4 regions of the Klebsiella sp. genome follow, and region 3 is predicted to be linked to each of the others. Evidence: predicted binding sites of a transcription regulator. Region 3 holds the regulator's gene; each other region holds the start of a gene.

Region 1 (3,171 bases), on a different contig from region 3:
TGGCTAAATACCATCATCAAACAAACCGGTTTCAATCCGTTTGATCACCGTGATGCCCCGCGAACCCGCGCTACCCAAATCGGCTTTGGCAAGCTGACCCGCGCTCAGCAGCTGATGGGGATCGGTTATCTGTACGTTGAGGAGCAGTTACAAACGCTGCGTTAATCGCGAGCGGCGCGTGGCGGAGCGCAAAATTGTGTATTACGTTTAAATCACACGTCTCTCATAACGAGCTGATTATGAACACACTACGCTATTTTGATTTTGGCTCTTCCCGCTCCCTGCTGCTGTTGATTGCCCGTATCGCGGTAGTGGTTCTGTTTATTCTTTTTGGCTACCCAAAACTGCTGGGCTTTAGCGGTACGGTGCAATATATGGCTTCATCCGGCGCGCCGATGCCGACGCTGGCGGCGATTATTGCCATCATAATGGAAGTCCCGGCGGCCATTTTGATTGTGCTGGGCTTTTTCACCCGCCCGCTGGCGGTGCTGTTTATTTTTTATACCCTGGGCACGGCGGTTATCGGTCATCACTACTGGGATATGTCCGGCGATGCGGTACTGCCGAATATGATTAACTTCTGGAAAAACGTCAGTATTGCCGGAGCCTTCCTGCTACTGGCGATAACCGGACCCGGGGCTATTTCGCTCGATCGGCGTTAATCCGCCAGACGCAAAAAAGGCCGCAATCGCGGCCTTTTATTCGCTTTAAATAACAGAGCGTTATGCGTAAACCGGGAAGCGTGCGCAGATATCCAGCACTTTACCCTTCACGCGCTCAATGACCGCTTCGTCATTGATGTTGTCCAGCACGTCGCACATCCAGCCGGCCAGTTCTTTCACTTCCGCTTCTTTAAAGCCGCGACGAGTGACCGCCGGAGAACCGATGCGGATACCGGACGTCACGAACGGACTTTTCGGATCGTTCGGTACGCTGTTTTTGTTGACGGTGATGTTGGCACGACCCAGCGCCGCGTCAGCTTCTTTACCGGTCAGGTTTTTGTCGACCAAATCCAGCAGGAACAGGTGGTTTTCAGTACCGCCGGAAACCACTTTGTAGCCACGGTTCAGGAACACTTCCACCATCGCTTTGGCGTTTTTCGCAACCTGCTGCTGGTAGACTTTGAACTCTGGTTCCATCGCTTCTTTCAGCGCCACGGCTTTCGCCGCGATAACGTGCATCAACGGGCCGCCCTGAGCGCTTGGGAATACGGCTGAGTTCAGTTTTTTGTACAGCTCTTCGCTACCGCCTTTCGCCAGGATCAGGCCGCCGCGCGGACCCGCCAGGGTTTTGTGGGTAGTCGTGGTGACAACGTGAGCGTGCGGAACCGGGTTCGGGTAAACGTCAGCAGCAATAAGACCGGCAACGTGGGCCATATCAACGAACAGATATGCGCCGATGCTGTCAGCGATTTCACGCATTTTTGCCCAGTCAACCACACCAGAGTAAGCAGAGAAGCCACCGATAATCATCTTCGGTTTGTGGGTCTGCGCCTGCTTCGCCATGTCTTCATAGTCAATTTTACCGGACTCATCGATACCGTAAGGGATGATGTTGTACAGTTTACCGGAGAAGTTAACCGGGGAGCCGTGAGTCAGGTGACCACCCTGCGCCAGGTTCATACCCAGAACGGTATCGCCCGGTTGCAGCAGCGCGGTGTAGACCGCGAAGTTAGCCTGAGAACCGGAGTGCGGCTGAACGTTAGCGTAGTCGGCGCCGAACAGCTCTTTTGCGCGGTCGATAGCCAGTTGCTCAACGATATCAACGTATTCGCAGCCGCCGTAGTAGCGCTTGCCCGGATATCCTTCAGCGTATTTGTTGGTCAGCTGAGAACCCTGTGCCTGCATGACGCGCGGGCTGGTGTAGTTCTCGGAGGCGATCAGTTCGATGTGCTCTTCCTGACGTACTTTTTCCTGCTCCATAGCCTGCCACAGTTCGGCATCATAATCGGCAATGTTCATTTCACGCTTTAACATCCGCATCTCCTGACTCAGCTAACGATAAAATTTCTGCCTAAAAAGGCGGTCCAATCGGACAACGGCCCACAGTATAACTGAATCATTCTGTGATAACAGGTCTTGACAAATGATTTTACGCAAACGATTGGCTCCGCATTACACAAGGCTTTGAGCAATAACGCTCCTGAGATTATCAACGGATTTCTTTTCAGGTTTGTGATGCAAATAATTCATGTTGTAACCACCTTACGGCAAAGTGTTAAAGAACCATTTACAAAGCAGGGGTATTTTTATAAGATGCATGTAAAATACATTATTAAGATGACTCATATAAGGAAGCTGCTATGCTCGACGCTCAAACCATCGCAACGGTGAAAGCCACCATTCCCCTGCTGGTTGAAACCGGTCCAAAGCTGACCGCCCATTTTTACGATCGCATGTTTACGCATAACCCTGAACTCAAAGAAATTTTCAACATGAGTAACCAGCGCAATGGCGATCAGCGTGAAGCGCTGTTTAACGCGATTGCCGCCTATGCCAGTAATCTTGAGAACCTGCCCGCCCTGCTGCCAGCGGTCGAGAAAATTGCTCAAAAGCATACCAGCTTCCAGATCCAACCAGAGCAGTACAACATTGTCGGTACTCATCTGCTGGCCACCCTGGACGAAATGTTCAGTCCGGGCCAGGAAGTACTGGACGCCTGGGGCAAAGCTTACGGCGTGCTGGCCAACGTCTTTATCAATCGTGAAGCGCAAATCTACAGCGAAAGCGCCAGCAAAGCCGGCGGCTGGGAAGGGACTCGTGCGTTCCGCATCGTGAAGAAAACCCCGCGCAGCGCACTCATCACCAGCTTTGAATTTGAACCTGTCGACGGCGGTGCGGTGGCTGAATATCATCCAGGTCAGTATCTGGCGGTCTGGCTGAAGCCGGAAGGTTTTCCGCATCAGGAAATCCGTCAGTACTCCCTGACCCGCAAGCCTGATGGCAAGGGTTACCGCATTGCGGTGAAACGTGAAGATGGCGGTCAGGTGTCGAGCTGGCTGCATAACTCAGCCAAAGAAGGGGATGTGATTTATCTGGCGGCACCAGCAGGTGATTTCTTCCTCAACGTCGCCCCGCAAACGCCAGTCACGCTGATCTCCGGCGGCGTCGGCCAAACGCCGATGCTGGCGATGCTGGATGTTCTGGCGAAAGCGCAGCATCCGGCGCAGGT
Region 2 (3,171 bases), on a different contig from region 3:
AACAAACCCGGCTGGCGGCACTGGTCGATCCTGGCGGTGATGCTGAGCGAATCAAACAGGAAGTGACGGCGGCAGGTGTTAGCCTGATGCAGATCCTGCTCACTCACGGTCATCTCGATCACGTAGGCGCCGCAGCGGAACTGGCACAACATTACGGCGTGCCGATTATCGGTCCGGAAAAAGAAGATGAGTTCTGGCTGGAGGGATTACCCGCACAAAGCCGGATGTTTGGTCTGGATGAGTGCCAGCCACTACAACCGGATCGCTGGCTGAATGAGGGCGATGTGGTTAGCGTGGGGAATATTTCCCTGCAGGTGCTGCATTGCCCAGGCCACACTCCCGGGCACGTGGTCTTCTTTGACGGTGCTTCCAGACTACTAATTTCAGGTGATGTGATTTTCAAAGGCGGAGTAGGGCGCAGCGACTTCCCGCGCGGCGATCACAATCAGTTGATCGAGGCGATAAAACGCAAATTATTGCCGCTGGGCGATGACGTGTCGTTTATTCCCGGTCACGGTCCTATGTCGACTCTGGGCTATGAGCGCCTGCATAATCCTTTTCTGCAGGATGAAATGCCGGTCTGGTAATGATGCCGGATTGAAGGATGTAAAAAAGGCCGCAGATGCGGCCTTTTGTTTTTTTAAGATGAGGTTACAGCACGGCAACAATCGCTTCGCACAGCGGTGCCATGTTGTCCGGTGTCATACCGGCGACGTTAATACGCCCGGATGCCACGGCGTAAATCGCGAACTCTTCACGCAGACGCAGTACCTGCTCTTTGGTCAGGCCGCTGAACGAGAACATACCGTTCTGCTGAATGATGAAGGAGAAGTCACGGCTGGCGCCTTTTTCCTGCAGAGTATTCACGAACAGTAGGCGCATACGCTGAATGCGCTGACGCATGTCAGTGAGTTCTTGTTCCCAGATGGCGCGCAGCGCGTCATTGCTGAGAATGGTCGCAACTACCGATGCGCCGTGAGCCGGTGGGTTAGAGTAGTTAGCGCGAATAACGGACTTCATCTGGCTGAAAGCACGGTCTACCGTTTCCTGGTCAGCAGCAACCAGCGTACAGGCGCCTACGCGCTCATTGTACAGGCCGAAGTTCTTCGAGTAGGAGCTCGCAACCAGCAGCTCTTTATGCAGCGCGGCAAACGCACGCAGGCCTTCAGCATCTTCTTCCAGACCACGAGCAAAACCTTGATAGGCGAAGTCAAACAGCGGCAGCCAGCCTTTCTCTACGGACAGCTGCGCCAACTGTTGCCACTGCTCCAGCGTTGGATCGATACCGGTTGGGTTGTGGCAGCAGCCGTGGAACAGAACGACATCGCCCGCCTGCGCTTCGTTCAGGCTGGCCAGCAGACCGTCGAAGTCAAGCCGGTGGTTAGCCGCATCGTAGTAAGCATATTCGCAAACTTCCAGCCCGGCTGAGTTAAATACGCTTTTGTGGTTAGGCCAGCTAGGGTTGCTCACCCAAATGCGTTTGGCATCGGTATTCTTCGCCAGGAAGTCTGCGGCAACGCGCAGGCCACCGGTACCGCCCGGAGTCTGGGCGGTACGCGCGCGTTTATCATTAATAATCGCGCTTCCTTTGCCAAACAGGAGCTCCTGGGTACAACGACCAAATTCTGGAATACCGTCAATGCCCAGATAATTCTTGGTGGTTTCATTTTCCAGCAGATATTGCTCTGCTTTTTTTACGCTGGTCAGGACTGGTGTCTTACCTGTTTCATCTTTATAAACACCAATTCCAAGGTTAATTTTTGTTGGGCGGTCATCGGCACGAAATAGATCGGCCAGGCCCAAAATAGGGTCGGCGGGGGCGGCAGTAATTTTTTCAAACATGACGAGGTTCCATTGTGATTACTGAAGGGAAATCCGCTATCAGGTTAACGGGAGTTCTGTGAATTGCCAACCGTTTGCGACAAAAAGCGAGAAGGTTTTCAAAAGTTACGATCTTCATCTTAGGAACGCAGAAAAGCAGGACCGAAGTCCTGCTTTTTAGGCATATCACGAAGGGGTGTACTGCTGATTAGAACTGGTAAACGATACCCACTGCAGCCTGGTCATCGGTAGCAACGCCAGCAGCTTTGGTGTAGTCGTTGTCGTCCAGCTGGTTGAATTTATACGCAGCGTAAACGTTCATGTTCTTGTTGAAGTAGTACCAGGTACCCACTTCGATGTATTTAACCAGGTCAGCATCGCCGCCGGAGAAACCAGCGCGTTCCTGCAGGTTCTTGCCTTTAGTTTGTACGTAGCCGATGGACGGACGCAGACCGAAGTCGAACTGATACTGAACGACAGCTTCGAAGTTCTGAGTTTTACCCGCGAAGTAGTTGCCTTCGTTTTCTGGGGTCATGTTATAGGTCTGAGAGTACATCACTGCAGCGTAGACGTTGTTTGCATCGTACTTAGCGGAGGTCGCCCATGCTTCAGCCTTGTCACCGTTACCATCAGCTTTCTGATCGCCAGTTCGGTTGGAGTTAGCATAACCTGCGGACAACGCTATGCCGTTTTCGAACGCGTAGGTTGCTGCGGTGCTGAAACCGTCGCCATTTTGTTTCTTAACGTCGCGAGTGCTGGCGTCATTTTTACCCTGGTACTGCAGCGCAAAGCTCAGACCATCAACCAGACCGAAGAAGTCAGAGTTACGGTAAGTTGCCACGCCATTGGTACGACCAGTCATGAAGTTGTCGGTGTAGTTCCAGCCATCGCCACCCCATTCAACCAGCATATCGGTTGCAGCTTCAACGTCGTAGATCGCGCCGTAGTTACGACCGTAGTCGAATGAACCGTATTCACCCGCTTTTAAGCCAGCAAAAGCCAGACGAGTTTTGGTGGTCTGTTTACCTTCAACATTAGACGCATCCATGTTGTATTCCCACTGACCGTAGCCGACCAGTTGATCGTTGATCTGGGTTTCGCCTTTCAGGCCGATACGAGCATAGGTGGTGTCTTCACTGCTGGTGTCGCCATTTGTAGTCCAAATGTGCTCGCCAACCATTTTTCCGTAAAAGTCCAGTTTGTTGCCGTTTTTGTTATAGATTTCTGCAGCGTTAGCTGCACCGGCTACCAGCAGGGCAGGAATTACCGCTGCCAGAATTTTGCGCTTCATCATTATTTATTACCCTCATTTATATTTTTATATGAACACTTGCCACTGCCGCCAATAAG
Region 3 (3,171 bases):
TCAAAAAAATGCAGATCACTCGTCAGCAATGCCAGCAGATAGCCAACGGTTGGCGCGGGCAGCTATCCATTGCTGTCGATGACATCGTCAAACCGGCGCGCATGCGGCAAATGATCGTTGATTTCTATCGTCATTTTGATGACGTTGAACTGATTGTCTTTCAGGAGGTATTCAACGGTGTCTGGGATGCGTTAGCTGATGGCCGCGTGGAATTAGCTATCGGTGCGACGCGCTCAATTCCCGTCGGCGGGCGCTATGCGTTTCGCGATATGGGGATGCTGAGTTGGGATTGCGTGGTGGCCAGCGATCATCCGTTGGCGAAAATGGACGGCCCGCTAAGCGACGATGTGTTACGCAACTGGCCGTCGCTAGTACGGGAAGATACTTCGCGCTCGCTACCGAAACGCACGACATGGCTGCTGGATAATCAGAAGAGGGTGGTGGTGCCAGACTGGGACGCTTCCGCGACCTGCCTCAGCGCAGGGTTGTGTGTTGGCATGGTGCCAAAGCATTTTGCACAGCAGCGAATTGATAGCGGAGAATGGACGGCTCTGGCGCTGGAAAACCCATTCCCTGATGCGGCCTGCTGCCTGACGTGGCAACAAAGCGACGCTTCACCGGCGCTGATGTGGCTGCTGGATTACCTTGGCGACAGTGAAACGCTGAACAGGGAGTGGCTGCGGGCGCCGGAATAGCCGGCCCCGCGAGGAGAATTAACGGCGATAATCGACAAACGGGCCGTCGGCCACGGATCGACGTTCGACCAGGCGCGGATGTACTTCAATAGACTGGGAAATTTCGCGCTTGTTGACGATGCGGTCCAGCAGCATATTGAAGGCCGCTTCGCCCAGAGAATCTTTTGGCTGATGGATGGTGGTCAGCGCCGGGCTGAAGTAGCGGGCGTTGCGCACATTGTCATAACCGATCAGCGAAATATCCTGCGGCACGCGCAGACCCATTTCATCAGCCGCACAGATAGCGCCCATCGCCATGATATCCCCGCCGCAGAAAATCGCCGTCGGGCGATGGTGCTGGCTGAGGATTTGCTGCATCGCGCGGTAGCCGGATTCCGGCTCGAAATCACCTTGCACTACCCAGTTTTCAGGAACGTTGATCTGCGCTTCTTCCATCGCTTTCATAAAGCCGGCCAGGCGGCCGGCACCGGTGTTCCGCTCAAGCGGGCCGGGGATCACGCCAATTTCGCGATGACCGCGTTCCACCAGATAGCGCCCGGCAATATAACCCCCTTCGAAGGCGTTATCGATAACCGAGTCGGTAAAGTCGGCTTTTGCTTCACCCCAGTCCATCACGACCATCGGAATATGGCGATACTCTTCCAGCATGCTCAATACCGACTCAGGATACTCAGAACACATCACCAGCAGGCCGTCCACGCGCTTCTGCGCCATCATTGACAGGTAGGCGCGCTGTTTCTCCGGATCGTTCCATGCGTTGCCGAGAATCAGGGTATAGCCCTTCTGGAAGCAACTTTTCTCAACGGATTCGATAATTTCGGCAAAATAGGCCGCTTCACTGCTGGTCGCCAGCAATCCGATAGACTTAGTGTGATTAACCTTCAGGCTGCGAGCAACGGCGCTGGGGGAGTAGTGCAGTTCTTTAATCGCAGCCCACACAGCGTTGCGCGTCTCTTCCGCAACGAAACGCGTTTTGTTAATTACATGTGATACTGTTGTAGTGGAAACGTTTGCGCGCTTCGCTACATCTTTAATAGTTGCCATTACTTCTCACTCCAGACCTTGACCTGATCGTCCGTTTATCGGTACGTAAACGTTTGCCTGTACACACCCTGATGCCAAAATTAATCATTACATCACGTCGGGAAAACGACACAGAACGACAGGAAGGGGTCAATGGCCGATACGCTTTCAAATTAGCGTGGGATTTTGTCCGATCTTGGGGCAAAGGGGAAGAGCAAAAATGTGCATCCCTCTAAATCTCGGAAGATATTTGCGCTAATCTATGTAAAAATGAGCAAGCTCACTTTTCATGTGGGGATAATCAAGGGGAAAAATTGATGGATACAGATTTAAAGTTTTCGCTGACAACGACGATTATTGTTCTGGGTTTGATTGTCGCCGCAGGGCTGACCGCCATACTGCACTAATTCCAATATGAGGGAGGCATCGTTCTCCCTTTTCTTTTTCCGCCATTATTATCAATTTCGCAAAAATATTTTGCCATTTCGTTTACTTTTGTTTTTCTGTGATTGATGTCATGCTTTTGGCTTCTGATGAGATGCCGTCGCTGAAGACGGCCCGATGGAGTCATTGAATGAAAATCAACTTTCCCCTGCTCGCTCTGGCGATCGGTGCCTTCGGTATCGGTACTACCGAGTTCTCCCCAATGGGGCTATTACCGGTTATCGCCAAAGGCGTGGATGTCTCTATTCCGGCTGCGGGAATGCTTATTAGTGCCTATGCCATTGGGGTGATGGTTGGCGCGCCGCTGATGACTCTGTTGCTTTCGCACCGTGCGCGCAGAAATGCGCTGATTTTCCTGATGGCGATTTTTACTCTCGGTAACGTACTCTCTTCAATTGCACCAGATTACACCACGCTACTGCTGTCGCGCATTATTACCAGCCTCAATCACGGCGCTTTTTTTGGACTCGGCTCAGTAGTAGCGGCGAGCGTAGTGCCGAAGCATAAGCAGGCCAGCGCCGTGGCGACCATGTTTATGGGGCTGACAATTGCCAACATTGGCGGCGTTCCGGCGGCGACCTGGTTGGGGGAAACTATCGGCTGGCGAATGTCGTTCCTTGCAACGGCGGGTCTCGGCGTGGTGGCGATGGTCAGCCTGTGGTTTTCCCTGCCAAAAGGAAGCGCGGGTGAGCGGCCTGATGTTAAGCAGGAACTTTCAGTACTGATGCGCCCACAGGTGCTATCAGCGCTGCTGACCACCGTTCTGGGGGCAGGGGCGATGTTTACGCTTTACACCTATATATCACCGGTCCTGCACAGCATCACTAACGCATCGCCACTGTTTGTGACCGCGATGCTGGTATTGATTGGTGTAGGCTTCTCGCTGGGTAACTACCTTGGCGGTAAGTTTGCCGACCGCTCGGTTTCCGGGACGTTGAAGGGCTTTCTGCTGCTGTTAATGGTGATCATGCTGGCGATCCCGCTGCTGGCCCAGTCACAAATTGGTGCG
Region 4 (3,171 bases), on a different contig from region 3:
CAGTATCGTTTACACGTTTACAACAGGGAGCGTGGGATTTATTTTTTCATCGTCCAGCGCACGGTTTCTCCGGCGAGGAACGGCACCAGTGAATCGCCTGGCAGCGAGATACTCTCTACCACTGTGCTTTCTTCACGCACCAGTTCAACATAGGTTTCATTGACCGGCAGACCATAGAAACGTGGGCCATTAAGTGAACAAAAAGCTTCAAAGTGCTGTAGGGCGTTCATCTCTTCAAACACCGTCGCGTAACTTCCCAACGCGGTTGGCGCGTTGAAACAACCTGCGCAGCCGCAACTGGCCTCCTTGCGGTGACGGGCATGCGGGGCGGAGTCAGTACCAAGGAAGGCTCGCTCGAAACCGCTGGCGACCAGTTCACGCAGTGCCTGCTGGTGGATATTGCGTTTCAAAATCGGTAGACAGTAAAGGTGAGGGCGCACGCCGCCAACCAGCATATGGTTGCGGTTAAACATCAGGTGCTGAGGGGTAATGGTGGCCGCCAGCAGGTCGTTACCATCGCGTACATACTCAGCGGCGTCTTTCGTGGTGATATGTTCGAAGACAACCTTCAGGCCGGGCAGACGTTGGCGCAAAGGCTCCATGACCGTGTCAATAAAGCGTGCTTCTCTGTCGAAAATATCGATATCAGGGTGGGTGACTTCACCGTGAACCAGCAGCGGCATGCCCAGTTTTTCCATACGCTCAAGCACTGGCATGATGGCATCGGTGCTGGTAACGCCATGGCTGGAGTTGGTCGTGGCATTGGCCGGATAGAGTTTGGCGGCAGTAAACACGCCCTCGTTAAATCCGCGTTCCAGTTCTGCCGGGTCGAGTGTATCGGTCAGATAGCAGGTCATTAGCGGTGTAAAATCATGATCCTCAGGGACGGCATCAAGAATACGCTGGCGGTAGGCGATGGCGGCTTCTACTGTGGTGACAGGAGGGACCAGATTCGGCATCACGATCGCCCGGCCATAAAATTCACTGGTATAAGGCACGACGGTTTTTAACATATCATCATCGCGCAGATGAATATGCCAGTCGTCAGGGCGGCGGATTTTCAATACCTGGGATTGTGCTGTCATGGAAGGCTCCGGCTAATAAGTTCAGTCATCAGGGCTGTTTTTGCCGGGCACTAAGGATAAGCGTAAACGTTTTCCTTTGCATCAATTTCCGTAAAAAAACGGGCGCTGAAGCGCCCGAAGAATTAATTGGTGAAGGGGATAATGATCTCCCCTGGTTTCACCTCGATACCTTTAGCATACTTTTTCGCCAATGCTTCGCCAGTGCTGGCATCTTCGCGCAGCACGTAAGCGGGCTGTTGATTGAAGTAGCTACGTAGTGATTGATTGAGATAAGGGATTAGCGTTTGGACGACAGACTGCAGCTTCTCAGGGTGGACTTTCGCATCAACAACTTCCATCTCCTGCAAGAAAATGGCCCCTTTTTCTTTATTAAATACCGGTAGCGCCTTGAGCTTCAGATCAATGGTTGCTTTCTGGTTACCGAATAATGAATTCAGATCTAAATTTGCCACTCCGCTTAGCGTCACTTTGTTCGGTTCTTCACGACCAATGGCGCTGGTAAGGTTTTTCAGCTCAATGTGGGCATCCGCTACGCCAGGCAGGCCAATATCCTTGGCGAAGTGATTACGTTTCTGCAGCGCCTGGTTGATTTCCTGCTCGCTAACTGAATATTGCGTAAGCTGGTTACAGCCGCTCAGAAGGCCGCTAACAATAAGCGCGGCCGCGATAAACATCTTTTTCATTGGGTTCCTTAATGTCATGCCATAGGTTCATCCTGACACAAAGCAGCATGGCCTACCAGCACGGGAGGTGTTAGCGGAAAAGACTGAAAAAGAAGTGAGGTGGCAGCGAACGACCAAACCTTTCGCTGCCTTAGGTCTAAATGGCCATAGATGACAGTAAATTAATCTGCGTCTGTTTGGCCATATTATCGCGGTAGGCGGCGACGCGACTTGGCCAGCTCACACCTGCGACCAGCGTCAGGCTGCGCAGTAGCGGAAAAAGATGAATATCATCTTCAGACAGTTCCCCATTAACGGCGTTCGGCTGAACTATCAATTTATCCAGCGCCCGCAAATCGTCACTGATGTTCTTAACTAGCCCGGGGGAATGTGCGAGATGATCGGCAAAACTGCCAATTGACGCCTCTTTCTTATTCACAAAATAAGCGCGCGCTTCAGGTGTGGAGAATTCATCAAAGGCAGACTTTGCGAAACGGGGCATCAGCAGGCGGTTGGCATAGGAGTTGACTTTACGCAACCAGGTTTCAATCGCCGGATTACGTGGGCCGGTGAGCAGCGGTTGGCGATCCAGTTTATCGACGTAATGCACGATATCCATGCTTTCCGGCATGTAGCGACTGTCATCTTTTTGCAGAATAGGCACCATCTTCTGACCGATCATTCGGGTCGGGGTTGATTCATCATCCTCCAGAATCGTGATCAGTTCGACGGGGATATTCTTCAGACCGAAAATCATGCGGGCTTTAAGGCAGAATGGGCAGTGATCGTAGATATATAACTTCACGTTTCTCCTCCATAGTGACTGAGTGTCCTGAATTCATTATGGAAGAGAAACGAGGGGCCGGCAACTCAGGTGCGCGGCTCCAGCATTCCGGAGGTCGAACGTTTCGGGCTGAACTGCCACCACAGCGCGATAAACGTTGCAAAGCCGATGATGCCTAACATCAGCCACGGTAGCTCCGGTTGTCCGGCGGCTTTACCGGCGTCAAAAAGCCAGCCTCCGCCGGCATAACCGAAGGCACCACCAAAGGCTAATCCCAAGCGGCTAAAGCCCATGTAGCTACCTCTGGCCCTGGCATCCGCCAGCGAAGCCCCCAGCGTTTCACGCGCGGGTTCAGCAATAATGGAACCTATATAGAAGATGCAGATCAGCGTAAACAGTTGCTGTAGGTTGCTGCTTAAGCCAATCGGCATCATGGCCAGCGTCATGACCAACAGGCCGGCCATCAAGCGATGTTCAAGGCGAAAGCGTTTTTCACTCCAACGGGCAATCGGATAAAGCAGAGTCAGCGAAATAGCCGCTTCAATGGCATACATCCATTTTACCGCTGAAGGAGAACCGGCAATGTCGTTGACCATAATTGGCAGCATTAACATGACCTGAACCGCCAGCATATAGTAGC

Evidence for each region. The regulator PurR, encoded in region 3, represses purine synthesis genes. The targets are predictions, from matches to a motif close to CANGCAAACGTTTGCNTG.
Region 1: a site for PurR is predicted at 2,093-2,110, ahead of glyA (serine hydroxymethyltransferase). Genes of this name have one in related genera too.
Region 2: a site for PurR is predicted at 1,906-1,923, ahead of QVF11_RS19915 (amino acid aminotransferase). Genes of this name have one in related genera too.
Region 4: a site for PurR is predicted at 1,145-1,162, ahead of pyrC (dihydroorotase). Genes of this name have one in related genera too.

Annotation. Positions count from the first base shown of each region.
Region 1 is NZ_JAPUEW010000068.1:136,833-140,003, forward strand. It holds gene QVF11_RS21000 (ROK family transcriptional regulator) at 1-165, shown strand, start outside; gene QVF11_RS21005 (DoxX family protein) at 240-662, shown strand; gene glyA (serine hydroxymethyltransferase) at 723-1,976, opposite strand; gene hmpA (NO-inducible flavohemoprotein) at 2,303-3,171, shown strand, end outside.
Region 2 is NZ_JAPUEW010000066.1:136,332-139,502, forward strand. It holds gene QVF11_RS19910 (MBL fold metallo-hydrolase) at 1-587, shown strand, start outside; gene QVF11_RS19915 (amino acid aminotransferase) at 652-1,842, opposite strand; gene QVF11_RS19920 (porin) at 2,030-3,115, opposite strand.
Region 3 is NZ_JAPUEW010000042.1:99,986-103,156, forward strand. It holds gene punR (DNA-binding transcriptional activator PunR) at 1-695, shown strand, start outside; gene purR (HTH-type transcriptional repressor PurR) at 714-1,739, opposite strand; gene cydH (cytochrome bd-I oxidase subunit CydH) at 2,036-2,125, shown strand; gene QVF11_RS12435 (MFS transporter) at 2,293-3,171, shown strand, end outside.
Region 4 is NZ_JAPUEW010000094.1:20,503-23,673, forward strand. It holds gene pyrC (dihydroorotase) at 39-1,085, opposite strand; gene QVF11_RS25950 (lipoprotein) at 1,208-1,768, opposite strand; gene grxB (glutaredoxin 2) at 1,905-2,552, opposite strand; gene mdtH (multidrug efflux MFS transporter MdtH) at 2,618-3,171, opposite strand, start outside.